One region of the Pseudoalteromonas translucida KMM 520 genome, then DNA from elsewhere that is predicted to be linked to it. Evidence: predicted binding sites of a transcription regulator. Region 1 holds the regulator's gene; each other region holds the start of a gene.
What was found. Region 1 encodes sigma-54, which starts transcription at its own class of promoters, with help from an activator protein. Its sites were predicted from a motif close to GTTGGCACGNNNNTNGNNT; they were not measured.
Positions count from the first base shown of each region.

Region 2: PTRA_RS17630 (diacylglycerol kinase family protein) is a predicted target of sigma-54. The motif match lies at 4,635-4,653, and genes of this name have one in related genera.
Region 3: PTRA_RS00085 (EF-hand domain-containing protein) is a predicted target of sigma-54. The motif match lies at 4,173-4,191, and genes of this name have one in related genera.
Region 4: flgJ (flagellar assembly peptidoglycan hydrolase FlgJ) is a predicted target of sigma-54. The motif match lies at 4,668-4,686, and genes of this name have one in related genera.

Region 1 is NZ_CP011034.1:2,882,975-2,890,737, forward strand. Features, by position in the region: gene PTRA_RS13340 (calcium/sodium antiporter) at 232-1,200, shown strand; gene PTRA_RS13345 (KpsF/GutQ family sugar-phosphate isomerase) at 1,210-2,181, shown strand; gene kdsC (3-deoxy-manno-octulosonate-8-phosphatase KdsC) at 2,182-2,733, shown strand; gene lptC (LPS export ABC transporter periplasmic protein LptC) at 2,730-3,284, shown strand; gene lptA (lipopolysaccharide transport periplasmic protein LptA) at 3,274-3,819, shown strand; gene lptB (LPS export ABC transporter ATP-binding protein) at 3,816-4,541, shown strand; gene PTRA_RS13370 (RNA polymerase factor sigma-54) at 4,611-6,104, shown strand; gene hpf (ribosome hibernation promoting factor) at 6,131-6,418, shown strand; gene ptsN (PTS IIA-like nitrogen regulatory protein PtsN) at 6,423-6,875, shown strand; gene rapZ (RNase adapter RapZ) at 6,897-7,742, shown strand.
Region 2 is NZ_CP011035.1:480,547-488,309, reverse strand. Features, by position in the region: gene hmgA (homogentisate 1,2-dioxygenase) at 1-1,110, shown strand, start outside; gene maiA (maleylacetoacetate isomerase) at 1,117-1,749, shown strand; gene PTRA_RS17645 (TIGR02647 family protein) at 1,785-2,018, opposite strand; gene PTRA_RS17640 (YnjH family protein) at 2,225-2,527, shown strand; gene PTRA_RS17635 (VF530 family protein) at 2,582-2,890, shown strand; gene PTRA_RS17630 (diacylglycerol kinase family protein) at 2,941-4,569, opposite strand; gene PTRA_RS17625 (sigma-70 family RNA polymerase sigma factor) at 4,925-5,449, shown strand; gene PTRA_RS17620 (anti-sigma factor) at 5,446-6,129, shown strand; gene PTRA_RS17615 (DUF4331 domain-containing protein) at 6,302-7,763, shown strand, end outside.
Region 3 is NZ_CP011034.1:17,107-24,869, forward strand. Features, by position in the region: gene pepQ (Xaa-Pro dipeptidase) at 1-891, shown strand, start outside; gene PTRA_RS00070 (YigZ family protein) at 970-1,584, shown strand; gene PTRA_RS00075 (TrkH family potassium uptake protein) at 1,634-3,085, shown strand; gene PTRA_RS00080 (flagellar brake domain-containing protein) at 3,134-3,805, shown strand; gene PTRA_RS00085 (EF-hand domain-containing protein) at 4,274-4,486, shown strand; gene PTRA_RS00090 (EF-hand domain-containing protein) at 4,637-4,849, shown strand; gene PTRA_RS00095 (EF-hand domain-containing protein) at 4,920-5,135, shown strand; gene trkA (Trk system potassium transporter TrkA) at 5,211-6,587, opposite strand; gene rsmB (16S rRNA (cytosine(967)-C(5))-methyltransferase RsmB) at 6,675-7,763, opposite strand, start outside.
Region 4 is NZ_CP011034.1:845,800-853,562, reverse strand. Features, by position in the region: gene flgL (flagellar hook-associated protein FlgL) at 359-1,618, opposite strand; gene flgK (flagellar hook-associated protein FlgK) at 1,621-3,633, opposite strand; gene flgJ (flagellar assembly peptidoglycan hydrolase FlgJ) at 3,635-4,630, opposite strand; gene PTRA_RS03940 (flagellar basal body P-ring protein FlgI) at 4,758-5,852, opposite strand; gene flgH (flagellar basal body L-ring protein FlgH) at 5,865-6,548, opposite strand; gene flgG (flagellar basal-body rod protein FlgG) at 6,565-7,353, opposite strand; gene PTRA_RS03925 (flagellar basal body rod protein FlgF) at 7,375-7,763, opposite strand, start outside.

The sequences.
Region 1 (7,763 bases):
TTCGACCAAGATGGAAAAAACAATTCGTAAGATTTTGTAATGTAATTGCCAAAACAGTTATAAGGCTCGCTCAAACCACCTTAACCTTGGCTTAAACCTTTGCATAGCATACCCTAAATATTTATAAAATAAGTGATTAACCGTCCTCTTCGCCACTGTTTTATTTATACTTTCAGATTGGCTTTTGTTACTATTCGCGCAATATGTATTTTCAATTACTGGTTCAATACAATGGTTACCTCATTTGTTATTTTAATTTTTGGTCTTGCTGGCCTAGTTTGGAGCGCAGACAAGTTCGTTTATGGCGCCGCAGCACTGGCGAAAAACTTTGGCGTGCCTACTTTAATTGTCGGGTTAACCGTTGTTGCAATGGGTTCATCTGCACCTGAAATGATGGTTTCGGCTTCTGCCGCTTTAGCAGGCAAAACCGATACGGCCATAGGCAATGCCGTTGGCTCAAACATAACCAATATTTTATTAGTACTGGGTATTACCGCTTTATTGCGCCCGCTGTCTGTTTCATCAAGTACCTTAAAACGTGAAATACCTCTGGTATTAATTATTTCGTTAGCTACTTGGTATATTTTTTCAGATAACTATTTTTCATACCCAGAAGCAATTGCCTTACTTATTGGTTTTGTTGTATTTATTTTTGGACTTATTATTATTTCCCTAAGAGCTAAAAATAATAATGATCCATTTGTAAACGAGGCCTGCGATGAAGTACCCGATAACGTTCCTACTAAAAAGGCAGTATTTTGGCTAATTGTGGGCTTGATATTACTTCCTGTTAGTTCTCATTTTTTAGTTGGCTCAGCTGTCGATATTGCAAAATTCTTTGGCTTAAGTGACTTGGTAATTGGCTTAACTATTATTGCTATTGGCACCAGTTTACCAGAACTGGCAGCGTCTGTTGCAGGTGTGCTTAAAAATGAAGATGATCTAGCACTGGGTAATATTGTGGGCTCAAATATTTTTAATATTTTAGCCGTGTTACCACTTGCCGGTATTATCAACCCATCGGTAATCGACCCTTCTATTGCTAATCGTGATGTACTGATTATGATTGCAGCAACCTTGGCACTTATTGTTATGTCATTGAACTTTAGAGGCGCACAGCGTATCAATAGAGTTGAGGGTGGTTTACTGCTAAGCGCATTTTTGATTTACCAAGGTTACATTTTTAGTCAAATAGGGTAAGAGTTGTCTATGACCAAGCTAAGTTTTATCGAGCAAGGACTACGCGTTCTTGATATCGAGCGCCAAGCACTTTTTGATATAAAACAATATGTAGATGATAATTTTCATCAGGCATGTCAGCTTATGTATGACTGCAGCGGCCGTATTATAATTATTGGTATGGGTAAGTCGGGGCATATTGGCCATAAAATTGCGGCAACTTTAGCAAGTACTGGCAGCCCTGCTTTTTTTGTGCACCCTGGCGAAGCCAGTCACGGTGATTTAGGCATGATCACTAAAAACGATGTCGTTATGCTTATTTCTAACTCTGGCGAAACCAGTGAAGTACTTAATATTATTCCCGTGTTAAAACGCCTTGGTGCAAAAATTATTTCCATGACAGGAAATACGCAATCAACTATGGCAACACTTGCTAACGTGCATGTATGCATTAAAGTAGAAAAAGAAGCCTGCTCATTAGGCTTAGCACCAACAGCAAGTACCACTGCCACACTCGCAATGGGCGATGCAATGGCGGTAGCACTGTTAGAAGCGCGCGGATTTACTGCCGATGACTTTGCACTATCGCACCCCGGTGGCAGTTTAGGGAAGCGATTACTGCTCACCTTAAAAGATGTTATGCACAGCGGTGTAAATACGCCTATTATAACTACTTCGCAAACCATTAAAGATGCGCTGATTGAAATGACAGCTAAAGGCTTAGGTATGACCGCCATAGTTGACGATAATCAGCAACTCGCCGGGTTATTTACCGATGGTGATTTACGTCGTATTTTAGAGCAACGCGTTGATATTCATACCACGCTAATAGATGCAGTGATGACTAAATCGTGTACCACGGCAACCCAAGATATGCTTGCTGCGCAAGCGCTTAATATTATGGAACATAAACGTATTAATGGCTTAATTATTATTAATGAGCATAATCAGCCTATTGGGGCACTCAATATGCAAGACCTACTTAAAGCAGGAGTATTATAAATGCAATTTGAAGAACTCTATCAAGCGCTAAGTGATGACGCTAAAGCGCGCGCAAAAAAAGTAAAGCTACTTATATGCGATATTGATGGCGTATTTTCTGATGGCCGAATTTACCTTGGCAACCAAGGTGAAGAGCTAAAAGCATTTAATACAAAAGATGGCTTTGGTATTAAAGCACTTATTAACAGCGGCTTTGAAGTAGCGGTTATTACCGGCAGGCACTCGCAAATAGTACAACAACGCATGACCAGCTTAACCGTACAGCATATTTATCAAGGTCAAGAAAACAAGCTTATTGCCTACCAAGAACTTAAAAACAAACTTAATTTAAGCGATGAGCAAATTGCTTATATTGGTGATGACGGCCCAGATATGCCTGTTATGGAGTTAGTTGGCTTTGCAGTAGCAGTAAACGACGCGCATCCACTAATTAAACGCTTAGCACATTATACTACGCAAATGCCGGGTGGTTTTGGTGCAGTAAGAGAGCTAACCGACTTACTTATGCTTGAAAACAATAAACCATTAACCAGCCAAGGCACTAGTTCATGAATATAGCGCGCATAGTCTTAAGCGTTTTATTCATCAGCTGTATGGTTTGGCTTTGGTACCCTTATTTTACTCAGGTAAATACGGTTGTTAAAGCCGACTCCGAAGTAATAGCTAAACCCGATTACACCGCCATTGAGCTAAAACAAACAGCTTTTGACGAAAACGGTAAAATTAGCCATAAAGTAACTGCGGTTAAAATGGAGCTTTACGAGCAGCTAGGATTTACCTTATTCGAAAAGCCTACTTTTATATTGTACGACGACAGGCAAACTTGGCGTATAAATGCTGATGAAGCAACACTTTACGATGAAAGACAATTAATTTTAGAGGGTAATGTAACTGCCCAAAACTTAATTGATGGCGCAATGATAGACAAAATCACCGCCGACAATATTCAAGTAGATATAAAGCTACTCACTATGCGCAGCGAACAACCCGTTATTATAACTGGACCGAATTTAAAGATCACCGGTAAAGGCCTTGAAGCCAATTTAACAACCGAGGTGATAAAACTAATTAACCATACGCGAACACTATATTATGACCAATAACCTTGCAAAAATACTTATTATTCCATCGCTTATACTTGTATTTAATAGTAATGCGGCAGAGCAAAGTACTTCCCCACTAGCTAATCAAATTTCTATTAGTGCTGACCGACAAGAAGGTCAACTAAAAGAAAATGTTGGTATTTTTGAAAAAAACGTCGAGATTATCCACGGTAATCGTCGTATCACCGCCGATCGTTTAGAAGTACATAAGCGCGACGAGCTTGGCGATAATAAACAACTATTAATTGCCACGGGCAGCCCTGCATATTTTGAAGAAAAGCAAGCAGATGGCACTGTCATGAGCGCCAGCGCTAACGAAGTACGTTACGATGTAGCGAAACGTTTTTTAACCCTAGTAGGAGATGCAAACATTTCTCAAGCTGGGCAAAAAATCACGGCTAAAAGTATCACCTACGATATAGAACAACAGCTTATAAGTGCTGAAAAAGATGAAAACTCAACTGATCGGGTACACACTATTTTAGTGCCTATAGACGCAAAAAAAGAACAAAAACTCAATAAAGGTCAGCCATGAGTACATTAAAAGCAGAGCTATTAGCAAAAAGCTATAAAGGCCGTGAAGTTGTTAAAAATGTAGGCCTTGAAGTAAAAGCAGGGAGCATTGTTGGCTTACTTGGGCCCAATGGCGCAGGTAAAACCACGACCTTTTATATGATTGTAGGCTTAGTTCCTAGCGACAAAGGTAAAATATCAATTGATGATAACGATATTACCCTACTTCCTATGCACAGCCGTGCTCGTTTAGGTATTGGTTATTTACCACAAGAATCTTCTATTTTTAGAAAGCTCACTGTGTATCAAAATTTAATGGCTATTTTAGAAACGCGTAAGCAACTAAACAAACAAGCCAGAGAAGAAACCCTAAATAGCTTGCTGGACGAATTTAGCCTGCAACATATTCGCGACAGCTTAGGCATGGCGCTATCTGGTGGTGAACGTCGCCGCGTAGAAATAGCACGTGCTTTAGCTGCAGATCCTAAATTTATATTACTTGATGAGCCCTTTGCTGGCGTGGATCCTATTTCAGTACTCGATATTAAAAAAATTATAGAACATCTTAAAAACCGTGGTATTGGCGTGCTAATTACCGACCACAATGTAAGGGAAACCCTTGATGTTTGTGAAAAAGCCTACATTGTTTCTCATGGGGAGCTAATTGCATCTGGTACTCCTGAATTTGTATTAAATGATAAAACAGTACGTGATGTTTATTTAGGCGAGCAGTTCAAACTGTAATATTTATGTTATTACTATAAGCATCTGCTAAGATTAATCATATCAATTTATAAGGATTGTTAGAGATAAATGAGGCAATCATTACAGCTGCGCATGGGCCAGCAACTTACAATGACTCCGCAACTGCAACAGGCTATTCGCTTATTGCAGCTTAGTACCTTGGATCTCCAGCAAGAAATACAAGAAGCACTTGATAGCAACCCATTACTTGAAGTTGATGAGCAAGATTACACGGAAGAATCAGCTGGTAAAAACGAGCAAAAAGCAGATGACATTACTGTTAGCGCCTCTGCCGATGACACCCCAAGCGAGTATGAGCAAGATAGCGGTGAAGCACTAAACAAAGACACCATAAGCGACGATATGGCCATGGATGTATCATGGGATGAATATATGAGCGCAGCGCCTGCCTCTTCATCAGGGCCAATGCCTGAAGATGAATCTATTTATCAAGGTGCATCAACCGAAACCCTGCATGAATACTTAATGTGGCAATTACAGCTCACTCCTTTTAGTCCTACCGATGAAGCTATTGCTATAGCTATTGTTGAAGCCGTAGATGACTCTGGTATTTTAACCCTCAGTTGCGAAGATCTTTTAGCAAGCTTTAACCAAGAAAGTGATGACGAACACGAAGTAGAGCTAGATGAAATAGAAGCCGTGCTAAAGCGCATTCAATTATTTGATCCTGTTGGTATTGCAGCTCGCAGCTTGCAAGAATGCTTATGTATTCAATTAAATCAATTTGATAAAGACACCCCTTATATTAACGAAACAAAAATGGTGTTAACTGATCATATCGATTTACTCGCTGCTCGCGACTATCGTACGTTAATGAAAAAAACTAAGCTCAAAGAAGAAGAGCTTAAAGAAATAATGACACTTATTCATACGCTTAATCCTAAGCCTGCGGATACCATTGTCAGAGAAGAATCTGAATACGTTATACCTGACGTGTCGGTAAAAAAAATAAAAGGCCGCTGGGTGGTAGAGCTAAACCCAGATAGCATGCCAAAAATACGTGTTAACAGCCAATATGCGGCTATGTCTCGTACGGTAAAATCCAGTGGTGACAGCCAATTTATTCGCTCGCACTTACAAGAAGCTAAATGGTTTATTAAAAGCCTAGAAAGTAGAAATGAAACACTCCTAAAAGTAACTAATTGTATTGTTAAGCAACAACAAGCATTTTTTGAACATGGCCCAGAAGCCATGAAACCTATGGTTTTAAACGATGTTGCCGAAATAGTTGAAATGCACGAGTCGACTATTTCACGGGTCACTACGCAAAAGTATATGCACACTCCACGTGGCATTTTTGAGCTTAAGTACTTTTTTTCAAGCCATGTAAGCACCGAAAATGGTGGCGAATGTTCATCAACTGCCATACGTGCCTTGATTAAAAAGTTGATCGCTGCAGAAAACTTAGCCAAACCATTGAGTGATAGCAAGATTGCAGATATATTGGCTGAGCAAGGAATTAAAGTAGCTAGACGGACAATTGCAAAATATCGCGAATCTCTGGCTATTCCCCCGTCGAATCAACGTAAAAGCTTGATTTAAGACGTACAACAAAGAGGAAAATGCTGATGCAACTAAACTTAACTGGTCGTCATGTAGACATTACAGACTCATTAAGAGACTATGTAAATAATAAATTTGCAAAGCTGCAAAGACACTCAGATCACATAACTAATGTGCATGTTATTCTCGATGTAGAAAAATTAAGTCAAAAAGCTGAAGCAACAATTTTTGTAAGTGGCGCTGAGCTATTTGCATCGACCGAACACCAAGATATGTACGCTGCCATTGACTCGTTGATTGACAAACTCGATCGTCAAGTAATTAAACACAAAGAGAAGTTTGCTCGACACTAACACTATGAAATTAAGCTCACTTATATGCCAGGACTGCAGCAAAGCTGTGGTCCTTTTTAATAGTAAAAAAAGAATTTTAGAATTCATCAGTGAACTCGCGCATAAAAAAATGCCGTATTTACCCCAGCAAGATATTCTCACTGCTTTATTAGCAAGAGAAAAGCTAGGCAGTACCGGTATTGGCCGAGGAATAGCAATTCCACATGGCCGTATGAGCGGGGCGCAGGAACCTCTTGCCTTAATTTTAATAAGCGAAACCGCTATTAATTTTGATGCAATTGATAATCGTCCAGTTGATATTTTTGTTGCACTTATAGTGCCCGATGGCGATAACCAGCAGCACTTGAAAACACTAGCCACAATAGCTGATAAACTAAACGATAAAGAGTTTTGTAAGCAATTGCGTGCGGCAAAGTCTGATGAAGCGTTATACCAAGTTATTTTGGATCAATCCTAGTTACTAATAAAGGGGTGGTAAATGGAATTAATTATTATAAGTGGCCGATCGGGTTCTGGTAAATCGGTTGCTTTACGTGTTGTTGAAGATTTAGGTTACTATTGTGTAGATAATATTCCGGTAAATTTACTGCCTTCATTAGTGCGCAGTGTCTCTGATAACTACGATAAAATAGCCGTTAGTATAGACGTGCGTAACCTGCCTAAAGATCAGCAGCAGTTTAACGATATTCTTGAGTACTTGCCCGACTTTGCTAAACCAACGTTATTTTATTTAGATAGCGACGATCAAACATTAATCCGCCGTTATTCAGAAACGCGTCGTTTGCACCCGCTCTCGATTGATTCGCTACCGCTAGATTTAGCAATACAAAAAGAAAAAGAATTACTCGATGTACTCGTAACACGGGCTGATCATGTCATTGATACAACCGATTTAAGTGTGCATCAACTTGCTGAATCTATGCGTGAAACCATACTCGGTAAAAAAGACAAACAGCTTATCATTACCTTTGAGTCGTTTGGCTTTAAGCATGGTATTCCCAAAGGTGCTGATTATGTTTTTGATGCGCGTTTTTTACCAAATCCACACTGGGAACCTGAGCTAAAGCCTTTAACTGGGCTAGATCAACCCGTTAAAGATTATTTAGCTAGTCATAGTATTGTGCAAAAATTCACTTGGCAAATTCAAACATTTGTACAAACGTGGTTACCACACCTAGAGCGTAATAATCGTAGTTACTTAACGATTGCTATTGGCTGTACCGGTGGTCAGCATCGCTCAGTTTATTTAGCGCAAACAATTGGTGAAAGCTTTGCTATGTCTCACCCTAATGTAAAAATTCGCCATCGCGAGCAAGAAAAATAATTCAATTTAAATAATCATCTG
Region 2 (7,763 bases), on a different replicon from region 1:
CCCTCTGTTGTTCAAGGCGATTATACTGCAATAGATAATGGCTTAATTCGCACTGCGCCTATCACCGAAGTAGTGACACCACCGACTATGCTGCGCTGGAACCCTATCGACATTCCACAGCAACCAACTGACTTTATTGATGGCTTAATTACTATGGCCGCTAATGGTAGTGCAAATGGCCAAACCGGTATTGGTATTCATGTTTATGTTGCTAATAAATCGATGGACGGGCGTTATTTTTATAATGCCGATGGCGAAATGCTGTTTGTACCGCAGCAAGGTGAATTATTACTTAAAACTGAGTGTGGTAATTTAACCATTAAAGCGGGCGAAATAGCGGTTATTCCCCGTGGTATAAAGTTTCAGGTACAACTATTAACAGCAACTGCACGCGGTTATATTTGTGAAAACTATGGTCATCAATATGTTTTAGCTGAGCGTGGCCCGGTCGGCTCTAATGGCTTTGCCAACGATCGTGACTTTCAATACCCAGTGGCTGCTTTTGAAGATATAGAAGATAAGTTTGAATTAGTTGCCAAATTTAACGGCAATATGTTTCGTTGTGATATAGGCCACTCTCCTCTAGATGTAGTTGCCTGGACCGGTAACAGTGCGCCGTATAAATATGATTTATCGCGTTTTAATGTAATGAATACAGTGAGCTTTGATCACCCAGATCCTTCTATATTTACCGTACTTACATCGCCATCAGGTACTGAGGGTGTTGCTAATATTGATTTTGCTATTTTCCCTCCACGTTGGATGGTGGCCGAAAATACCTTTCGCCCTCCTTACTTTCACCGCAATATAATGAGTGAATTTATGGGCTTAATAGAAGGTGTTTACGATGCTAAAGAGCATGGCTTTGTTCCCGGCGGTATGAGCCTACACAATTGTATGTCGCCTCATGGCCCTGAAGCCGACGTGTTCGACAAAGCCTCTAATGCCCAGCTTGAGCCACAACGTTATGAGAATACGCTGGCATTTATGTTTGAATCACGTTATGTCATATCCCCTACTAAATACGCTCTTGAAGGCAAAGAGCGCCAAGCTAATTACACTGATTGCTGGCGCACAATTAAAAAGCAATTTACTGGCTCACAAGGATAAAAAACCATGAAACTTTATAGTTATTTTCGCTCATCTGCTGCTTATCGGGTGCGTATTGCGCTTAACTTAAAAAACATTGATCACGAATTGGTTGGTGTTAATTTACTAAAGTCTGAACAGTTAGGTTCAGCCTACTTAGATAAAAATCCACAAGGTTTACTCCCTGCACTTGAAACAGCTGACGGTGTACTTGGGCAATCTCTGGCTATTTTAGAGTATCTTGAAGAAAGCTATCCAAACACTGCGCCATTATTATTTGGTAACGCGTGGCAAAAAGCACAAATTCGTAATTTAAGTTACGCCATAGCCTGCGACATTCATCCTTTAGATAATTTACGCGTGCTCAAGTATTTAAGCAACGAACTAGGGGTAGACGATGATGCTAAAAACACCTGGTATCGTCATTGGGTAGAAGTAGGGTTTGAAAAAGTAGAGCAACTGCTTGATAGTAATAACGCTTTTTGTGTGGGTGAGCAACCAAGCCTTGCCGATGTGTGCTTAGTACCGCAGGTATTTAATGCTATTCGTTTTAATGTAAATATGGCCGCATATCCTAAAATAGCAGCCATTTATGAGCGTTGTAATAAGCTCGATGCATTTATTGATGCCGCACCACAAAATCAACCCGATGCAACCTAGTCTAAATAATTAGCCTAGGTAATTAACCCAGAAAATTAGCCTTGTAAGGCGCTGTGCACCACAGTGACATGGTCAATTAATTCTAAGCCCAGATCAGTTAAATAACCGCCATCTGGGCTATCTATAATTCCTTTATCAAATAAACGTTGTGCGGCGCTTAATAAGCTAGGCTCTGCGTCTGAATGAAGTTTAATTCCCTGCATTTTACTTTCACGCGGAAATTTAGCTAACAGTGTAAATTCATCGATCATTGTTTGGTTAAATTGCATATATTTTCACCTATTTATTGTTCTGTGTTTTACTAAATATAAATATACCCAAGTCAAGAAAGCGCCTTTTTTATAAGCAGCTGTCTAATGTTAAGGTGCTATAAAATACCCAATTACGCATTTTTATGGTGTTTGTGTATACCTTACCCTAGCATGTTTTTTAGCTTAGTGTATTATTTTTAAACCCGCGACAATTTGAGGCTAAAATGCGCCATTTATTAATCTTATGTTTTTATATTAGTTGCTTAGGCTATTCGCTACTCAGCCATGCTAATACAATTAAAACCCATGCTGTTATTGATGCTAATCAGTTTGTAAATACCGACACAAGTTGTTGGTACGACAATAAACGCTACAGCGAAGGAGCGTTAATACAAATACACTCATTTACGCTTATTTGCGGGGCTAAATTTGTACAACATAACAACAGTCAACTAATTTGGCTTAAACTCGACAAACAAGGCAATGCTATTTACCCTACTAAGCCCGCTACAATTACAGTGAATTAGCCTCTACGAGTGAATTAAGTTACAATATCCGCAGTTTAAATAAGTAGTGTAGCTATGGATAATCAACCTAAAAACCCTTTACATGGGGTAACGTTAGAACAAATACTTGTTGAGTTAGAGCAGCGACTTGGCTGGAGAACTTTGGGTGAACAGGTTAAAATTAAATGCTTTACTGATGCACCAAGCATTAAATCGAGCTTAAAATTTTTGCGTAAAACCCCATGGGCACGAGATAAAGTAGAAGCGCTTTATATTCATACCATAAATAACAAGCCAATTCGTAGACCTAAAAGTGCACCAAGGCCCACTTCCGATAGAGCACCTGATACATCAGGCTTTGTTTGGCCTTCGATCAAAAAATAAATAATAAAACGGCGTGTAATAACGCCGTTTTATTGCTTTATAACCGCGTATTATTTATCTAGCTGTTCTTTGCAAATTACATTTAATGATCCAGGTGAGATTGTAATAACTAATTTGTTAGAAGTTTTAACCTCTCCATCTACTACGTATTTAATCTCTTGCTCTGCACTTATTTCCACTCTTTTAGCATTTGTATGATGCGAGTTAATGGCTAAATGCGTTTGTGTAATGCTGCTAAACATAAGCTCGGCAATACTCAGTACTGTAGTGCCATTTTCTTTATTGGGTATTAACCAATTCACATCAAGAAGCCCGTCACTATGATCAGGCTGCCCGCCACCTTGAGCTAGTAAAGTAGTAAAGGGCGCGGCATTTGCAACTATAAAACTATTGGTACTTACTTGCGTTGGTTCGTTATCATCAAGCTTTATAGTTAACACTTGTGCTTTTTGTTCACCAAACGCTTGTAAAAAACCATTTAAATAGGCTAGTTGCCCAGATTTATTTTTAGCTTCACGGTCGGCTTTTTCAATCATGGAGTGCTCAAAGCCAATTCCTGCCAGTAATAACATTAGCTCGTCGTTACAATAAGCGGTGTCGATTAAACTTGTTTGCCCATCAATAATTAAATCGCAGGCTTGCTCTACAGGAATAAATTTTGATTTTATGCCCATTAACACATGCGCTAATGCGTTAGCCGTGCCCAGCGGAATAATACCCAACCTGCATTTAGTGTGCACTAGTACACTGGCAACTTCTGTCACCGTGCCGTCACCACCACAAGCAATAATAATATCTGGTTGCTCTTTTATTGCCTGTTTAGCGAGTGCTACGCCGTTAACTTCTTTTGAGGTTGTTAATACGGTTAAGTCGTAATAAGCCGATAAACTGGCAATAATTAGGTGTTGTTTGTCTTGCCACATTTTTGTGCCCGACACTGGGTTTGCAATCAAAAATGCTTTGTTTTTAATTACTAACTCACCTTTTTTATGGCGCTTAGCTAAGTGATGCAATTGGCGTTTATTAAGATTAGCTGTCTCGCGGGTTTCTTTTATTTGTGCCAATACTTGATGCACATCGGCATCTTTATTTTGGCTAAGCAAGTAGGCCGCCATTACAAACACAGAGCGCCCGCGCCCTAAAGCACAATGCACCACCACACGGCGATCTTTTTGTACATGATGATGAATCCAATTAATTGCTTGGTTTAACTGCGAATGCGTAGGTACGCTATGATCAAGTACCGGAATGTTTAAATAATTAATATTCTCTTGCGTAGAGCTCCACTCTAAGCCGTCAAACTCGCACGTTACATCGAGTATTGCGGTAATACCATTTTCTTTTAGCGTGTCTATGTCGGAGGGGAATAATCGACATGCCAAAAACAAATGTTCATTAATCTTTTGAATAGGCGGCACTTTATCGTGTTTACGTGCCCACGCATTGTATAATTGTGCGCCGAATAAAAAAGGAATAAACGCCCAGCGAATATAAAAAGGGATAACGCCGTTTTCGCGCTTTCTAAACACTTTTGCTATATCGAATATATAAGCGCCCCCCACTAAAAGTAGTGACAACGCACTCCAATAAAATACAATTGAAAAGTAAATTGAGTTAACTTCCCAGCCAATAAATATGAGTATTAATGCCAATAGTAAGTAACTAATTGCAGCCCACATGTGTTCTCCTTTTATAATATATGCTCGTTGTTGTTATATTTATTAATCATGCCTTAATATTGTAAAAGCAAATTTTACGCCAGCATTCACTTATCCCTCGTTAATTATATTATTGATAATTAACACTTTAATTTTTATTTATTAAGCCTTTTTTTTAGCCCACTTATAAAACGTTGCTGTTTTTACACTATAGTAGGTCAATTGTTCACACTGGTATAAAGTAACAGCAATACAGTTTGTTTACTTGTATTAGGCTGTATTGCAGCTAATCTAATAGCACATCTAAGCATTTTTTTGCATCCACAAACAACTCTCAAACGTTTATTTAACTAATAATAAAAATATTAAGGTAATCATGGAAAACGACGATTTACTCCCCCTTTTGTGCTCAACCGCACAAGGCGATAAACACGCATTCGCTAATCTTTATCAGCAAACAAGCGGAAAATTATTTGCTATAACTTTAAATATGTTAACAAACAGAGCGCATGCGGAAGAAGTATTGCAAGAAGCTTTTATTAAAATTTGGCATAACGCATCTGAGTATAATTCATCTAAGGGAACGGTTATTAGCTGGATGATCAGCATTGTTAGATACCGAAGCCTTGATGCGCTGCGCTACAACAAAGTGCGCAAGGAGCAATCACTAGCCGATGACGATATAAACGAGCACGATATTGAAGTAAGTTATGCCGAAAATACCAAACTCGTAAGCTGTATAGAGCAATTAGAGCCACAGCAAAAACAAGCGATTCACTTGGCCTATTACAAAGGCTTAAGCCACAGCGAATTAGTTGATCATATCGACACGCCTTTAGGTACGGTAAAAAGTTGGATCCGCCGTGGATTAGTTCAGCTACAAAGGTGTTTAACCCTATGAATTATAATAAACCCGAGGTATTAAATGCACTTGCAGGGCAATATGTATTGGGTACGCTATCAAGCTCAACCCGTAAGCGTTTTCAGCGATTACTCCTCAACTCCAGCAAAGCACGTGAGGCCACAACAATGTGGGAGCAAAACTTAAATAACTTAGCCAGTGCTATTACGCCACGAGCGCCAAGTGACGACTTATGGCCAAAAATATTACAACAAATTGAAAATCAGCCCCAACCAACGAAAACAATAATTCGTACACAAGCTTCAATTTGGCGCACTTGGTCGTTTGTTGCTACAGTAGCTTCAATTGTATTAGCCTTTTTAGTAATGCAACCGGCCACTAATATTAGCAATATTCAGCAAATTGCATTAGTGCAAAATAAAGCGCAGCAGCCGTTATGGTTTATTGATGTTAATGAGCAGGCTTTATCAATTAAGGCAAGTAGTCAGCTTGTGGCTAAAACAGATAAAGACTATGAGCTGTGGATGATACTAAAAGACCAAGACGCACCAATATCGCTGGGCTTACTCCCTAAAACAGGCAGCATAACGCTATCTAAAAACAGCCGTTTTAAAGCCAGTGATGTTGCTTTATTAGCTGTAAGTTTAGAACCTATTGGCGGCTCGCCAAACGGCTCACCAAGCGAAGTACTCTATACCACCGAATTAATACTTTTATAAATTACTAAAAACAGCTCTTTTATCTTTTTTCAGAAATAAGATATTAGAGCTAAAAACAACAATAATTAACAAATAAAGCACATTAATTAAAAATAAATTAACTTATTTGCATCCAATTTAAATCCTGCCTCGTATTACTAATGACTTCAATCAAAAACTAAAGGACAAAGTCATGAAAGCTTTTACTCCATCAATACTCGCAGTTGTTATATGTGCTACTTTTGCAAGTGCATCAAGTGAAGCATCAAGCCATAGAGAAGCGCCTAATATTAGTCGTTTTCCAACCTTAGACTCTACCGATTTTTATGTTTTTAATAGTTATGAGCAAGGCCGTGGTGACTTTGTTACCTTGATTGCTAATTACATTCCATTGCAAGATGCCTACGGTGGCCCTAATTACTTTGCCATGGACCCTGATGCTACTTACAGCATTCACATTGATAACGATGGTGATGCTATTGAAGATATTACTTTTGCGTTTAACTTTAAAAGTATGCTGCCTAATGATAATCAAGGTGTGCAATTAACCGTCGGCCCTGAGGGCAATCAGCGCACTGTATCTGTGCCGCTAAAAAATGTTGGTGGTATTACGGCAGGTAATGATAGTGCAGCTAACTTTAGTGAATCTTACACTGTAAACATGATCAGCGGCCCGCAAAAAACAGGCACTAGCGTACAGCTTAGTAACACCACTACTAGCTCAACTACTTTTAATAAACCGCTTGATTATGTAGGTAATAAAACCTTTACCTCAAAGCAAGATTACCAAATGTATGCCGACCAATTTATGTATCAAGTCGCTATTGCGAACTGTGATGGCATGGCTAAAGTGTTCGTTGGCCAACGTAAAGACTCTTTTGTAGTTAACCTAGGCAAAACCTTTGATTTAGTAAACTACGTACCTGTTGAAGGTGACAGTGCTGCGGGTGCAGGTGATGGCTCAGGCTTTCCTGGTGGCATTACACAGTCGGCAGATAACGATGATTTAGCTGATAAAAACATTACCTCTATAGCAATCGAAATACCTAAAAGCTGTGTGATTGGCTCAGGTAATGGCGTAATTGGTTCGTGGACAACAGCAAGCTTACCGCAAGCACGTATTTTAAACCCTAATGCTAAGTTTGCAAATAACGCAGTTAACGGCGGCGCATTAACGCAAGTTTCGCGTTTAGGTAACCCACTGGTTAATGAGCTAGTAATTGGTATTAAAGATAAAGACACCTTCTCTACTGCACATCCTAAAGATGATGGTCAATTTTTAGATTATGTGTCGCATCCTTCACTGCCTGAACTATTAAATATTTTATTTAAAGATGCAGTTAATACCACCCTAGGGACAAATTTTGCCACGCTTGCACCTACAAACTTTCCACGTAATGACCTTATAACCGCATTTTTAACTGGTTTTGCCGATGTTAATCAGCAAGCAACAGTAACGCCATCAGAAATGCTGCGTTTAAACACTAAAATTGCAGCAACAGCGCAAGCTGATCAATCTACATTTGGGGTAGCAGGTAATGATTTAGCCGGATTTCCAAATGGCCGTCGCCCAGGTGATGACGTTGTTGATATAGCACTAAGAGTTGTTATGGGTCGTTTATGTCACCCTATCCCTGTAGCAGGCGTAGACACTA
Region 3 (7,763 bases), 520 kb from region 1:
AATCCTGAGCCGGTACTAAATTACTTTCATTACCACCGCGCTTATAAAACCCAATATGAGCTTGAATGTTTACGCAACGCTAACCGTATTGCAGTAGATGGCCACAAAGCAGCCCGCGATACCTTTTTTAATGGTGGCAGTGAGTTTGATATTCAGCAAGCTTACTTAATGGCAACTCGTCAAAGTGAAAACGAAATGCCTTATGGCAACATTGTGGCGCTAAACGAAAACTGCGCCATTTTGCACTACACGCACTTTGAGGCAAAAGCACCGCAGCAACACAACTCATTTTTAATAGATGCAGGCGCTAATTTTAATGGCTATGCGGCAGATATTACCCGTACCTATGACTTTAAAAAACAAGGCGAATTTGCAGAACTAGTACAAGCAATGACCGCTGCGCAAATAGAGTTGGGTAAGGGATTAAAACCCGGCATGCTTTATGGTGATTTACATGTTGAGTGTCACAATAGAGTTGCACAAATTCTTAGCGACTTTGATATTGTGAAGCTACCAGCTGAGGAAATTGTTGAACGTAAAATTACTTCTACCTTCTTCCCACATGGTTTAGGGCACCACCTAGGTTTACAAGTGCACGACATGGGTGGTTTTATGGCTGATGAAATGGGCGCACAACAAGCGGCTCCAGAGGGACATCCATTTTTGCGTTGTACTCGCATAATTGAAAAAAACCAAGTGTTTACTATTGAGCCTGGGCTATACTTTATCGACTCCTTACTAGGCGATTTAGCACAAACTGATAATAAACAGTTTATTAATTGGCAAAAGGTAGAGTCGTTTAAGCCTTATGGTGGTATTCGTATTGAAGATAACATCATAGTACACGAAGACGGCCTAGAGAATATGACACGAAATTTAGCGCTAGATTAATTTCGCGTTAGACTCGTTGTATTATAAAGAGGGGCCTGTTGGCCCCATTTTTTGGTTTATAACTTGGTTCATCAACGAATGTCAGAATATAAATACCCAGCAGCAGATGTTTTTCATCAAGAAGAAATTAAAAAAAGCACCTTTATTGTGCATATTGCACATACCCCAGATTTAAGTTCAGCTAAAGCGTTTATAAAAAGTATTGAAACTAAGTATGCCGATGCACGGCATAATTGTTGGGCTCACGTAGCGGGTAAACCAGGAGGAAGCCATGTGTATGGGTTTTCGGATGATGGTGAGCCAAATGGCACCGCCGGTAAACCTATGTTAAATGTGCTTATGGGTTCAGGGCTTGGTGAAGTTACTGCTGTGGTTACGCGTTATTTTGGTGGTATAAAGCTAGGTACAGGCGGTTTAGTGCGTGCTTATGGAGGCACATTAAATAATGCATTAGCTAACTTATCAACGATTAATAAAGTGCCAAGCATTGAGCTAATTGGTAGTAGTGAATACAGTATGCAAGGCGCTATTGAGCAACTATTAAAAACGAAGTATCAAGTGCTTAACATCGATAAGCAATTTACTGCTAATATTGAATGGGTTATTACTATTGATAGCCGCCAAGCGACGCAAGCAATTAAAGATATTTTTGATTTAAGCCACGGCGCGGTTGAGTTAACCATTAAAGAGTAAGACAATATCTTACTCGTTAAACTTACTAATAATAAAAGCGATACGCTAAATGCAATTTCGTACCATTATAAAAATCCTTGGGCAACTTGTTGCACTATTTAGTATTACCATGATGCCTCCGGCAATTGTGTCTTTAATTTATAAAGACGGTGGTGGTGTTCCTTTTGTTTTGGCTTTTATTTTTAGTGTCACTATTGGCTTAATGGCTTATTACCCTAACCGCCACGAAGATGGCGATTTAAAAGCGCGGGAAGGGTTTTTAATTGTTGTGTTGTTTTGGTTGGTACTTGGCGCGTTTGCATCCTTACCGCTGATATTTTTACAAGAGCCAAACCTATCACTGGCTGATGCCGTATTTGAAGCGTTTTCGGGGTTAACCACCACCGGAGCAACGGTGCTAACCGGTATAGAGTACCTGCCTAAATCGGTGTTATTTTATCGCCAACAATTACAGTGGTTTGGCGGTATGGGGATCATTGTATTGGCGGTTGCTATTTTACCTATGCTAGGGGTCGGTGGTATGCAGCTATATCGCGCCGAAATACCAGGGCCGGTAAAAGATTCTAAAATGACCCCGCGAATTGCCGACACCGCAAAGCACCTTTGGTATATATATGTGTCAATTACGCTTGCGTGTACCTTAGCGTATTGGATTGCAGGCATGGATTGGTTTGACGCAATAAGCCATGCATTCTCAACGGTCGCCATTGGTGGGTTTTCTACTTATGATGCCTCTATGGGGCATTTCGATAGCCCCGTAATTAACTTTATTTGTGTGTTCTTTTTAATTATTGCAGCCATTAACTTTTCACTGCATTACGCTGCGGTAGCAAGTAGAAATATCAGTGTTTATATTCGCGACCCTGAGTTTAAAGTGTTTTTATGTATTCAGTTAGCGCTGGTGGTTATTTGCTTTACCGTGCTTTCGTCTCATGAAGTGTATGCCAATGGCGATGAAACACTCGATCAAGCGTTATTTCATGCTGTTTCAATTAGTAGTACGGCTGGGTTTGCCACTGATAACTTTTCGGCTTGGCCATTATTTTTACCAATACTGCTTATATTTTCGAGCTTTATAGGTGGCTGTGCGGGCTCTACCGGTGGCGGTATGAAGGTGGTGCGCGTATTCTTACTATACTTACAAGGCGTGCGAGAGCTTAATAGGCTAGTGCATCCTCGGGCTATATATTCTATTAAGTTAGGCAGCAAGGCGTTGCCAGATAAAGTAGTAGAAGCTGTATGGGGGTTTTTCTCAGCGTACGCATTGGTGTTTATAATTATTATGTTAGCGCTGATGGGAACCGGTATGGATAACATTACAGCGTTTTCTGCTACTGCAGCGTGTTTAAATAACCTTGGCCCGGGCTTAGGAGATGTTGCATCGCACTATGGATCTATTAGTGATGGTGCTAAATGGTTGCTTACTATTGCTATGGTATTTGGCCGTTTAGAAATATTTACTTTATTAGTGCTGTTTACGCCTACATTTTGGCGCGGATAATTTAATTGTTAGTTTATAAAGAGTATTAGGGAAAAGGATATGCCAACAATGCCGACAACAAACTTAGAAAAGCTACACCAAATAATGCCTGGTGCCATGGTTGATCTTGAAATTTTAACACCAACGGCTAGCAAGCGTGTAAAAACAGAGTTTATAGGTTTACTCGAAAATCGATTTATTATTTTAAACTATCCGAGCTCAAAGCGCCTGCCTACAGCAAGCGACTACCTGCACGATGGGGAAATGGTGGTAGTAAGAGCATTAATAGAGGGGAGTGGTGGACAGGTCATCGCATTTCGTCAGCAAATAATGTCTGTTGTATCTCATCCCGCACGATTACTTTTTATTAATTACCCAAAGCAAGTGCAGTTATTCGACTTACGCTCGCAAGCTCGTATACCTACCTTATTATCGGCAAAGCTAAAGCTTAGTGATGACAGGATACTCGATGGGGTAATAAAAGATATTTCGCTAACCGGTATAAAGTTTGATCTTAAAGACAAAGCTTTGGCCGAAAACATTAAAGGGATGCAATGCTCAATCATCCTCGATAGCAGTAATAAGCAAGTTAAAGACTTTCAGGGAGAAATTTGTAGCGTGAAAGAACACGCTCAAGGTGCTTACTGTGGAATAAAGCTATTAGCCAGCGAAGAAGAAATGAAAAGCTTTATGGGGGATCACTTTATTGACCCTTCAATACTCGAATCAGAAACCGAGTAACTGTACATTTCGCTATTTTGCAACAAAGTAGCGATTTATTAAATTTAATTTTAAATAACGCATGTCTGTGTTTATAAAAATAAAATAACCAATATAAAACAATTGCTTAGAGGAGTTGAAACTATTGGTTATTTTCATATCAAAAATCATTCAGCTATAACCGAGTTGAATACCCCAGCTAAACAGTTTCCTTACAGTGTGAATTTATAATCTGTGGCGCTTTTTGCTTTTTGTAAGGTATTGAATTTGTTCGAACTTATTGTTTTGACTTAAAGTGTGTTGCAAAAAGGCAACAAAAACAGACAGTTAATTATCTCCTTTAAGTACATATCACCTTTAACTAATTGAAGTTATTGGTGTTTTAAATGTTGGCACCGAAGTTGTAATAGTTAAGCTGTATTGCATTAAACGTGATTTAAAGTGAAACACTTAATCGCAGTTAACATAAACTTTGAAGGAAGATTGATTATGAAAACATTAAATAAAACGTTAGCACTTATCGCTCTAGCATCGTCATCAGCCGCTTTTGCAGCAAGTGATTTTGATACCCTTGATGTAGATGGTAATGGCGCAATTAGTCAAAGCGAAGCCGCTGTAGATGCAGAGTTAATGAGTATTTTCTCAGAGCTTGATACTGACCAAAACGGTGAGTTATCAAAAGAAGAATTTTCTAAAGCATAAGAAAAATGCAAGGTTGATAAAATTCTGTGTTGCCAAAGACAACCTAAGTAAGCAAGGGAGCTTATGAAAAAGAATAACAAGGGAAGTATAAACCTTAGTATATCTAATTTTTTTGATAAACCATTGAATAACATAGTAAAGGATTAAATTATGAAACAGCTAAATAAAGCACTCGCACTTATCGCTCTAGCATCGTCATCTGCCACTTTTGCAGCAAGTGATTTTGATACCCTTGATGTAGATGGTAATGGCGCAATTAGCCAAAGTGAAGCGTCGGTAGATTCCGATTTAATCGCACAATTTGCAGAGTTAGATACAGATGGTAACGGTGAGCTTTCTAAAGCAGAGTTTGCTAACTACTAATTACTTTTTTTCGGTTATTTTTCACAGTCAGGGATTTCTGAGAAGGACCTCTCATTTTTAGGAGATTATTATGAAAGTATTAAATACATCACTTGCGATTTTAGTTTTAGCGTCTTCAGCAGCAGCCTATGCAGCAGTGGATTTTGCTTCTTTTGATACCAACGGCGATGGTGTTATTTCACAGCAAGAAGCTGCGACAAATACACAGTTAGTAAAAATATTTGATCAGCTAGATACTGACGGAAATGGCGAGCTTTCTAAAGAAGAGTTTGCCAAAGTACAATAAAGCTTTAGTACCTTATATTAAAAAAGCAGCTTAACTAAGCTGCTTTTTTGTGTTTAAAGTAGCAACAATATGCTGCTATAAAAATATAGCGCTCACCTGAAATAGTTTTTCTACAATATTAATGTGCTTTTTATCAATTAAGAACATGATGACATGGTCGCCCGACATAATAATGGTATCGTCGTGGGCAATAAGCACGTCGTCGTTACGTACTACAGCGCCAATAGTAGTACCTGCTGGGAGTTTTATATCTCTTACAGTTCGGCCAACTACTTTAGATGTATTTTCATCACCATGGGCAACAGCTTCAATAGCTTCAGCTGCACCTTTGCGCAGTGAATATACGTTAACAATATCGCCGCGGCGAACATGAGTAAGTAATGCCGAAATAGTGGCTTCTTGTGGTGAAATTGCAATATCAATATCGCCGCCTTGTACTAAGTCAACGTATGCACTGCGTTGAATAAGTACCATGGTTTTTTGTGCGCCCATACGTTTTGCTAGCATGGCCGACATTATATTTACTTCATCATCGTTGGTTACCGCAATAAACACATCAACCTGATCAATATGCTCTTCTGACAATAGCTCTTGGTCTGACGCATCTCCGCAAAAAACAATCGTGTTGTCGAGCATTTCAGAGAGTTGCTCGGCGCGCTCTTTGCTGCGCTCAATTAATTTTACACTGTGATTTTTTTCCAGTGAGCGCGCTAGGCCTGCACCTATATTACCGCCACCAGCAATCATAATGTTTTTATATGAACGCTCTAACCTTTGGAGTTCGTTCATAACGGCGCGGATGTGTTTAGTGGCTGCTATAAAAAACACTTCATCATCGGCTTCAATAATTGTTGTGCCTAGAGGTTTTATTGCTTTTCCTTGGCGATAAATAGCGGCTACACGAGTTTCTACATTGGGAATATGCTGTTTAAGCGTAGATAGCGCATAACCTACTAATAAACCGCCATAGTAAGCTTTTACAGCAACCAAAGAGAGCATGCCATCGGCAAACTGCAGCACTTGCAATGCGCCTGGGTAGTCTATTAAGCGGCGAATGTACTTAGTTACTAATGCCTCAGGAGCAATATAGTGATCGACCGGTAAGTCATCGTTATGAAACAGCTTTTCACGATACTTTAAATATTGCTCAGAACGAATTCGGGCTATTTTAGTCGGGGTATTAAAAATACTATACGCGACTTGGCAGGCAACCATGTTTACTTCATCTGAACTGGTTACCGCGATAATCATATCGGCGTCTTCCGCGCCGGCTCTGCGAAGTACATCTGGGTGAGCACCGTGACCAGCAACGCCTTGTAGGTCATACTTATCTTGAAGCTCGCGTAAGCGGTTGCCGTCAATATCAACGACCGTTATTTCGTTTTGTTCACCAACTAAATTTTCAGCTAGCGTGCCGCCTACTTGGCCAGCTCCGAGTATGATTATTTTCATTATTTACCAGTGTTATAAGTACCTATTGCTATGAAGTATTAGCTATCTAAAATAAGATAGATAGCTAATTGTTGTGTGCTGTATAGGTTATATTTTTTTAACTAGTTTAGCGTAATAAAAGCCATCGCTTTCACCAGGTAGCAACTGCAAACCAGGTGTAGTGGGCGTGTCTTTATCATGTAGAGGAATATGCTCAACATCATTGTTATTAGCTAAAAACTTAGCAACTTGTTGTTGGTTTTCTTGGGGGAGTACTGAACAAGTAGCGTATACCAAGGTGCCACCTGGCTTTAGAAGCGGCCAAATACTATCGAGTATATCGCCTTGTAATGCTGCTAAATCGGCAATGTCTGATGCACGACGCAACCACTTTATATCGGGGTGGCGGCGAATAACACCGGTAGCCGAGCAGGGTACGTCGAGTAAAATACGATCAAACTGTTTTTCATCCCACCAAGTGTGTGGTTGTGATGCATCACCACATTGTAGGTCGGCACCTAAACCTATACGAGTTAAGTTTTGCTTAACACGCTCTAGGCGAGTTGCATCGCTATCAAGGGCAAGTACCTCAGCATCAGCCAATTCTAAAATATGGCATGTTTTGCCACCCGGCGCGGCGCAGGCATCTAAAATAGTGTCGTCATCTTTAGGATCTAAAAAACGCGCTGCTAACTGTGCAGCAGCATCTTGAACAGAACAAGCACCGGTATCAAACTCGGGTAATGAAAACACATCTCGTGGCTTGGCTAACTTTATCCCATCTATAAAATCGGGGTTAAGTGTATGCTCAATTTCGTTAGCTGTTAGCATATCGCTGTATTCTTGCGTGCTGTATTGCGCTTGATTTACACGCAGCCACATAGGCGCTTGCTGTTGATTTTCTGCAAGCAGCTCTTCCCAACTATCAGGATAAGCTTCTTTAACTTGTTTGATAAACCAGTTTGGATGATTGTATAAACACACTGGAATAAGTTTGGCTTTTTCTTCAAGCTCAAGTTGTTGGCGCTGAAAACTACGTAGAATAGCATTAATAAGCCCTTTCAAACCCAAAGCACGCAATTGTTGTAGTGCATTTACAGTTTCTGAAATTGCTGCATGTGGCGGAACACGCATGTGTTGTAGTTGGTAAATGCCCACATACAATAAAAATTGAAATATTCTACGCTTACCTTTTAA
Region 4 (7,763 bases), 1.4 Mb from region 1:
GTAATTTTTGTGTTTTTTCTTCTCTAAAGCGTAGCGCCCTCTTAGCCTATTTGTGAATAAATTTACTTAAATTCATTTGCACAAAAAGCAGTAAATGACAAAAAACTAAAGGTGTCAGATAGTCGATAACCAAAAAGCGCGGTATATAACCGCGCCTCCATCAACAAAAACGCCTAGCTTGACTAGTTTTTGCCTAAAACCTGATACCTGACACCTCAAACCTGCTCTTTCACACCGTTCTTGGTTAATTTCTACCTAAAACCTGATACCTGACACCTAAAACCTGCTCTTTCACACCGTGCTTGGTTAATTTCTACCTAAAACCTGATACCTGACACCTCAAACCTGCTCTTTATCTTTAAATATAATCAAATAGTGATAATTTAGCTAAACGGCCAAATGTGGCCTGCGACGCCTGGAGTGCGGTTTCTTGCTGAGTGAGTTCGCTAATTGCAGCGGCCATATCTACTTCAAGCAGGCTTGAACGATTACTTTGGTTTTGAATGTCTAACGCAGAGTTAGAGTCGGTTACTCTTTCTAGCACATTCATCCGCCCGCCTAAACTGGCTTGGGTAAACACGACTTGTTCGCTGGCGTTTTGCAGCTGCGTTACACCATCGTTAAGTACTTGCTGAAAATCGTCCCCCGTAAGCGTGCCATTATTTAAGCCTGTAATTAAACCTTGTAGCGTATTAAGTACGTTTTCTTTGTGGGGTTTTTCTAGGCTAAAATCGAGCTGCTGCCCAGGTGCTGCGCCAGTGAGCTGAATTTTCATTCCGGCAAACTCTATTGGCTCGTCGGTTACATTTCCGCTAACAGGTGGTGTTTGCGCTACTCCATCTCGTAAAATTTCATACTGATCCAGATCGCCTGGGTTAGCACCGGCAGTAACCACTACATTAAAAGTATTTGCTGTGGCTGACACTAAAGGGTCTGGATCAGCGTTATATTGCTCTTTATGAAACTGATCGAACACGCCTTGTTTATCTACATAAACAGAACCCGCAAGCGTACTTGTTGCATCGCCTGCATTAGATGTTACATCGAGGCGTGCATTGGTTTTTTCAAAGGTGTCGTAGCCGTTGTCGCTAGATTTAATTGACACACCTTCGGCAATAGTAATTTTATGCTGACCTTGATCGCCTTGGTAATTGTATTTGCCGCTGGCGGCATCAAACTGATACGGTTGCGTGCTGTCTTGGTAGCCTGAAAATATATATTTACCGTCTTCTGAACGGGTGTTCATTAAATTAGCTAACGTTTTTTGTATTTCGGTTAGCTCCGACGCTAACGACTTTAAGTCGTCTTTACTGTATGCGCCATTACCTGCTTTTAAAGCAATGTCTTTAGCCGCTTGAATACTTTCGTTAATACCTTGCAGTACGCTTTCTTCGGTTTTTAGTCGGCCATTGAGCTGATTAATATTTTTTGTATATTGCTCATTACTTTGTATTTTATTGGTATATAGCATAGCTTGCGATATATCGGCAGGCGCTTCTGAGGTAGATAAATACTTTTGCCCAGTATTTACTCGCTCTTGTGCGTTTGCTACGCCATTTTGATTTTGTAGTATTTTATTAATGCTGTTTTGATACATTAAGTTATTTGATAAGCGCATAATTACCTCGTGGCACTAAGTAAAGTGTCAAAAATAGAACGTGCAGCAGAAAGCACCTGAGCTGAAGCCGCGTAAGATTGTTGAAAGCGCAGTAAATTAGCCGCTTCTTCGTCAAGGTTTACCCCAGATAACGACTCGTACCATGCCTCTGACTGCTGTGCGAGTGCGTCGAATGCTGCGCCGTTTGTTTTAGCTTGGCCTGTTACCACACCAATATCGGTTACTAATCCGGCATACGCTTGGTTAAACGTTTTATGGTTATCGGCATCTGAGCTTGAAACAACATTTTGACGCACCAAGTCACCATTTTGTAACTCGGCTAACTTTAAGCCATTGCGGTTATCGTCAAAGCCGCCTTTGTTAAACTCTAACGTAAAGCTATCGCCTGTTGCTGGCGAGCCTTCAATATCAAAATCAAAGCCATAACCGTCATAAGGAGCACCAAGGCCAGCCAAAACATTTTTACCTGGTGGTGCAATAGTAATTGGCACATTGGCACCGTTTCCATCGCTAATTAAGTAATCATTTGTACCCGCTGCTTTAACTATGGTTATATCTCCATTAGCGAGTGCAGGAGGAGTCGTAGTTGTAAAACCACCAGCGGTAACACTACTCACACTGCCTGCAGAAATAGCGCCACTACCGGTATTATTTATGTCATCGGCGGTGCGTATTGGCGATGCGAGCGCTAGGTCTTCACCGCGCCCGGTGGCGAGAGTGATATTAGCGGCGGCTTCTGAGTTAAGTTTAATTTGAAATTTATCGCCTTCATTACCTGCACCAGCCATAGTCAGCTGCAAGCCAAATAAATCAACACCAGGGTTATTTACCGAGTTAATTTCGCCGCCTACAAATGTTGCTGTTGTAGCAGCGCCTAATGGCTCACCTTTATTATCTACTGGCTGAATACTCACTTCATTTGGGTTTGCTGTATAAGTCACAATAAAATCACTGGCTGGTAAATTACTGCCTTTACCGGGTTCTACTGTTGCACTAACACCCGCACCGCCGGTATTAGCTTGATAGGCAAACCCCTTTGCCGTAGGTATATTGAATATATCGCCACCCAATTTACCGTTAGCATCCATTCCCAAACGGTTTTGCTGATTAAATGCATCTGCTAACGCTAAACCCATTTGGCCTATTTGATTTTGTGCAGGTACTAAAATATCGTCTCTGAAGGCAAGTAAACCACCTATTTTGCCTTTTAATTTACTGGCATCAACCTCAAGCGGCACAGCTTTGCCGCCATTTACATCTAAGCGCAGTTCTTTAAAGTTTGGATCGGGGTCGCCGCGCATCGAAAATAAGTTAAACGAGCCGTTTTGCATTACAACCGCTTCACCGCTGCCCATAAAAACAAGTTTTTCACCATTGGGGCCGTCGAGCGTTTCAATGTCGATTAACTCTGATAAATCGCGAATCGCTTTATCGCGCTCGTTATATGTTCCGCTTGCAGCAGATGCGTTGTTAGTACCATTAACACCAGCAATTTGTTGGTTTAACGATCCTATTTTTTGAATTAAGGTATTGGCTTCATCGGAGAATATTTCGAGCTGCTCATTTACAACATTTTTTTGATCCAGCACTATTCCCGATAACCTATCCATTTGGCTTATTAAGCTATCGGCGTTAGTCATTACTAACGAACGTGCAACCGTTGACGATGGCTGATTAAGCGCTTCTTGCACGTTATTAAATAGCGAGTTTATACCAGTCGATAAGCTATTCGCTTCTTGCGAAAACAACGTGTCTACTCGGTTTGCTTCACTTACAAACTGATCAAAAAACGTTTTATTTGAGGTGTCTCTGTTTAATTGTTTTTGTGCAAATTCATTAAGTAACCTGTAGGTATTACCTTTGCCGACTTGATTGTCGATCATGGTGCCATGCTCTGTACGCTCGCGCACATAGCCGTCGGTATTTACATTGGCAATATTTTTACTGGTTGTTTGCAACAGATCAGTGTTTGCTCTTATTCCTGAATTGGCAATGTTTAATAAATTAAACGACATGTTACTTTACTCCTTGGCGGATCACGTTTGTTGCAATATTTTTTAGCTCGCTACTGTTAAGTACGCGCTTTATTTTATCCGCATAATTTGGGTCTGTTGCATAACCGGCTTGTTGTAATGAGTCTAAAAACGCTGCCGGTTTAGCGGTATTTTGTAATGCTTGTTGATAGCGTGGGTTTTGGGTTAAAAAATCAACAAAGTCGTTCACGCTGTCTTTTATTGAGTCGTAAGCCCTAAAACTGGCTTGTTTTTTAACTGCAGCACCTTGTTCAAACTCTAAGGTAACTTTGTTGGCTTTTTCGCCCTGCCAGCTTTTATCTGACTTAATATTAAATAAGTTATTTGAGCTGTTACCGTCGCTTTTATTAATAATATGCTTACCCCAACCGGTTTCAAGCGCTGCTTGAGCCACCATAACAGCAGGATTTAAACCAATTTTTTTAGCCGCTGTTTTAGCATGCTCCCATACCGAACTTACAAACTCTTCGGCTGTTTCAAAGTTTGGCTTAGCTACTTCTGGCTTTTCGGTGTTCATAGCGCTTTTATCTACAGGCTCGGCTACGGCTTTTTTACGCTGTTGCTGCGGCAACTCTATGCCAGCACGCTGATCGCTTAAAAGATCGTTACTGGTTCTGAGTACTGAAGCTGGGGTGTAATTTTTTGCCGTAGGAGAAAGTTGCTGCACTATTAAATCGGCAAGCCCTAATGAGCCATTAGACGAGAGCTCTGATGAAAGTTGCTGATCATGCATTTCTTCAAAAAACTTTACGCTACTTGAATTTAATGGGCTTTCTTTGTCTTCGAAGGCTTCGCTGGCTTTGCGCATGCTTTTAAGCAGCATTTGCGTAAATATGGCTTCAAATTGTGCCGCTGCTTTTTTGAGAGCCGCTTTTGAGGCATCACTAGACGCGTCGCCACTGTTTAAGGCATCTTTACGCAAAGCGTTTAAGTTACCTAAATCAAAAAAGTTTTGCTTATCGAGGTGATTTGTTTCCATCAGCTTTTTGACACAATAATGAATAATGTATAAAGCAATGCAAAAATTGAGCCAGAGGGGAAAGTGTGGAGCTATATGCCATCGGTTGTCAGCTTTTAAAACTGACCACCGATAGCATTACGTTGTTTTAAATTACGACTAGCTGGCCGTTTATTGCGCCGGCTTCTTTTAGGGCTTCTAGTATTGCCATTAAATCGCCAGGTGCGGCGCCTACTTCGTTTATAGCACGTACTAGGTCATCTAAGCTCACTCCTGGGTTAAATACAAATGCCCGTGAGTCGTCTTGTTTTATATCTATAATACTTTGCTGAGTAACAACGGTATCGCCATCACTAAAAGCATTTGGTTGCGATACATTTAATTGCTCGGCAATCGTTACTGTTAAGCCACCGTGAGTAATAGCAGCTGGTTGCAGCTTTACATTTTTACCAATAACAATAGTACCAGTGCGCGAGTTAACAATAATTTTTGCTGCTGTATCTGCCGGGGTAAATTCTAGGTTTTCGAGCGTTGATAAGTAAGACACGCGCTGCGAGGCGTCTCTTGGGGCAATCACTCTAATAGACGCAGCATCGAGTGCTTGGGCGCTATTTGGGCCAACTAAATCGTTTATGGTTTTTTCTAATCGCTTAGCGGTAGTAAAGTCTGGGCGATTTAAGTTAAAAGTAATATAGTCGTTTTGCATAAATGGGCTTTTAACTGCGCGCTCAACGGTTGCGCCATTTGGAATGCGCCCCACTGTTGGCGTGTTTATAACAACTTTACTGCCATCAAGCCCTTCAGCGCCTAAACCACCTACAATTAAACTACCTTGGCCAATAGCATATACGTTGCCGTCGACCCCCTTTAAAAAGGTTTGCAATAAAGTACCACCACGTAAACTACCTGCACTACCAATAGACGATACGGTAATATCAATAGTTTGCCCGGGCTTTCTAAAAGGCGGCAGTTCAGCATGCACTGCAACCGCAGCCACGTTTTTAATTTTTGGTTTTAAGCTTGCTGGTAACGTAATGCCAAAGCTGTTTAACATGCCTTTAAAGCTTTGCTCGGTAAATCGGCTTTGCTCGCCCGTACCAGGTAAGCCAACAACTAGGCCATAGCCTACTAATTGGTTTGAGCGTACACCCTCAACCATAGACACATCTTTAATGCGCTCGGCCATGGCAGGAAGTTGCCAGCCAAGTAACACCATTAAATAAAAAACTTTAAATACATTCATAATGAATGTCCTCTAAAAAGGAAAAAGTGAGCTACTAAAAAAGCGTGTTAGCCAACCGGCACTTTGTGCTTCTTGAGTTTGCCCTTTGCCCGAATATTGAATTCGTGCATTAGCAATTCTATTTGACTGCACGGTATTATCTGCAGTTACATCTTCTGGCCTTACTAATCCCTCTAAACGAATAAATTCTTCGCCCGAGTTTAACGTTAGCCATTTTTCGCCGCGAATAACTAAATTACCATTAGGTAAAACACGCATTACGTTTACCGATATATCACCGGCTAAACTATTTGACTGATTTGATTTTGAGTCGCCTTTAAATGACGCGTCGCTGCCAATACCAAATTGAATGCTGTCGCCGCCAATATTTACCGGTAATCCGCCTAAACCAATAACGGGGTCGAGTTTTGCGTCTGACTGTTTATCAGTTTCTGTTTTTGCCGCTTTAGAGGCTTGCGTAGATTCTTGCAATTTAACTGTGATTATATCGCCAGTACGCAGTGCTTTTTTATCGGCGTATAAGTCGTTCGATAAATACGTATTAAACAGTGAGCCATTAGCAACTGCCGGTTCAACATTGGGTTCTGGGTACATGGGCGAATAGTAAGGGTCGTCTTGTACTACATCACTATTTTGTGTAGAAACACAGCCACTTAACAATAAAGTACCCGCTGCAAATAATATAATATTGCGCATAATAACCTCTAAAATATTATAATTGCTGATTGATGTAGCTCATCATTTCATCAACTGCCGAAATTACTTTTGAGTTCATTTCGTAAACACGTTGGGTTTCTATTAGGTTTACCAACTCTTCGGTTACGTTTACGTTTGACGTTTCTAGTGAGCCTTGAATAATAGTGCCTAGCCCATCAACCCCAGGGTTACCCTGCACTGGCGCACCACTTACTGCGGTTTCGGTGTAAAGATTTTGCCCTATAGGCTCAAGGCCCGACGGATTAATAAAGTCACTAATGGTAATTTGCCCAATAACCACGTTATCGGCCTGCCCTGCAACGCGTACAGACACTTCACCGTCTTGCGATACGGTGATTGATTGCGCGTCGTCGGGTACGTTCATTTCTGGTTGAACTACATAACCAGCACCCGAGGTTACAACTCGCCCGTCGCCATCGGTAGTAAATTGTCCGTTGCGCGAATAAGCAATATTGCCATCTGGCTGCAGTACTTCAAAAAAGCCTGAACCAGAAATCATCCAATCCAGTGAATTTTCAGTGGTTAACATATTACCTTGCGAAAAGTTTTTTTGGTTAGCTACTACTTTGGCACCAGCACCTAGCATTAAACCTGATGGCATTTCGGTATCTTGCGATGAGCGACCGCCTGGTTGATTAATGTTTTGGTAAAGTAAATCTTCAAAAACGGCGCGGCTTTTTTTATAACCAACCGTACTGGCGTTGGCTAAGTTATTAGAAATAACCGAAATGTCGGTTTGTTGGGCGTCAAGCCCGGTTTTACTGATCCACAATGCTGGATTCATAATCGTGTCCTCATTTTAAAGTTAAACTATGCGCAACAGCTGATCTTGCGATTGATCTATTTCTTCTGCTGTTTTCATTAGCTTTACTTGTAATTCAAATTGGCGTTGATGGCTGATCATATCGACCATTTCGTGTACCGGATTAACGTTCGACATTTCTAATGCGCCGCTTATCACTTGTACGTTAGCTGAGGTTTCAACCGTTTGATTTGGTTTTGGTCTAAATAAACCATCGTTACCTTTTTCAAGTGTTGAGTTATTTGCCTCAACCACTTTTAAACGATCAACCTCTTCTAAAAAGTTAGCCGGCGCGCCCTGTGGGCGTACTTGTATGGCACCGTCTTTACTAAATTCTATTTTTTCAATCGGAACTGGCAAAATAATAGGGCCGCCTTCGCCAATTACTTGAC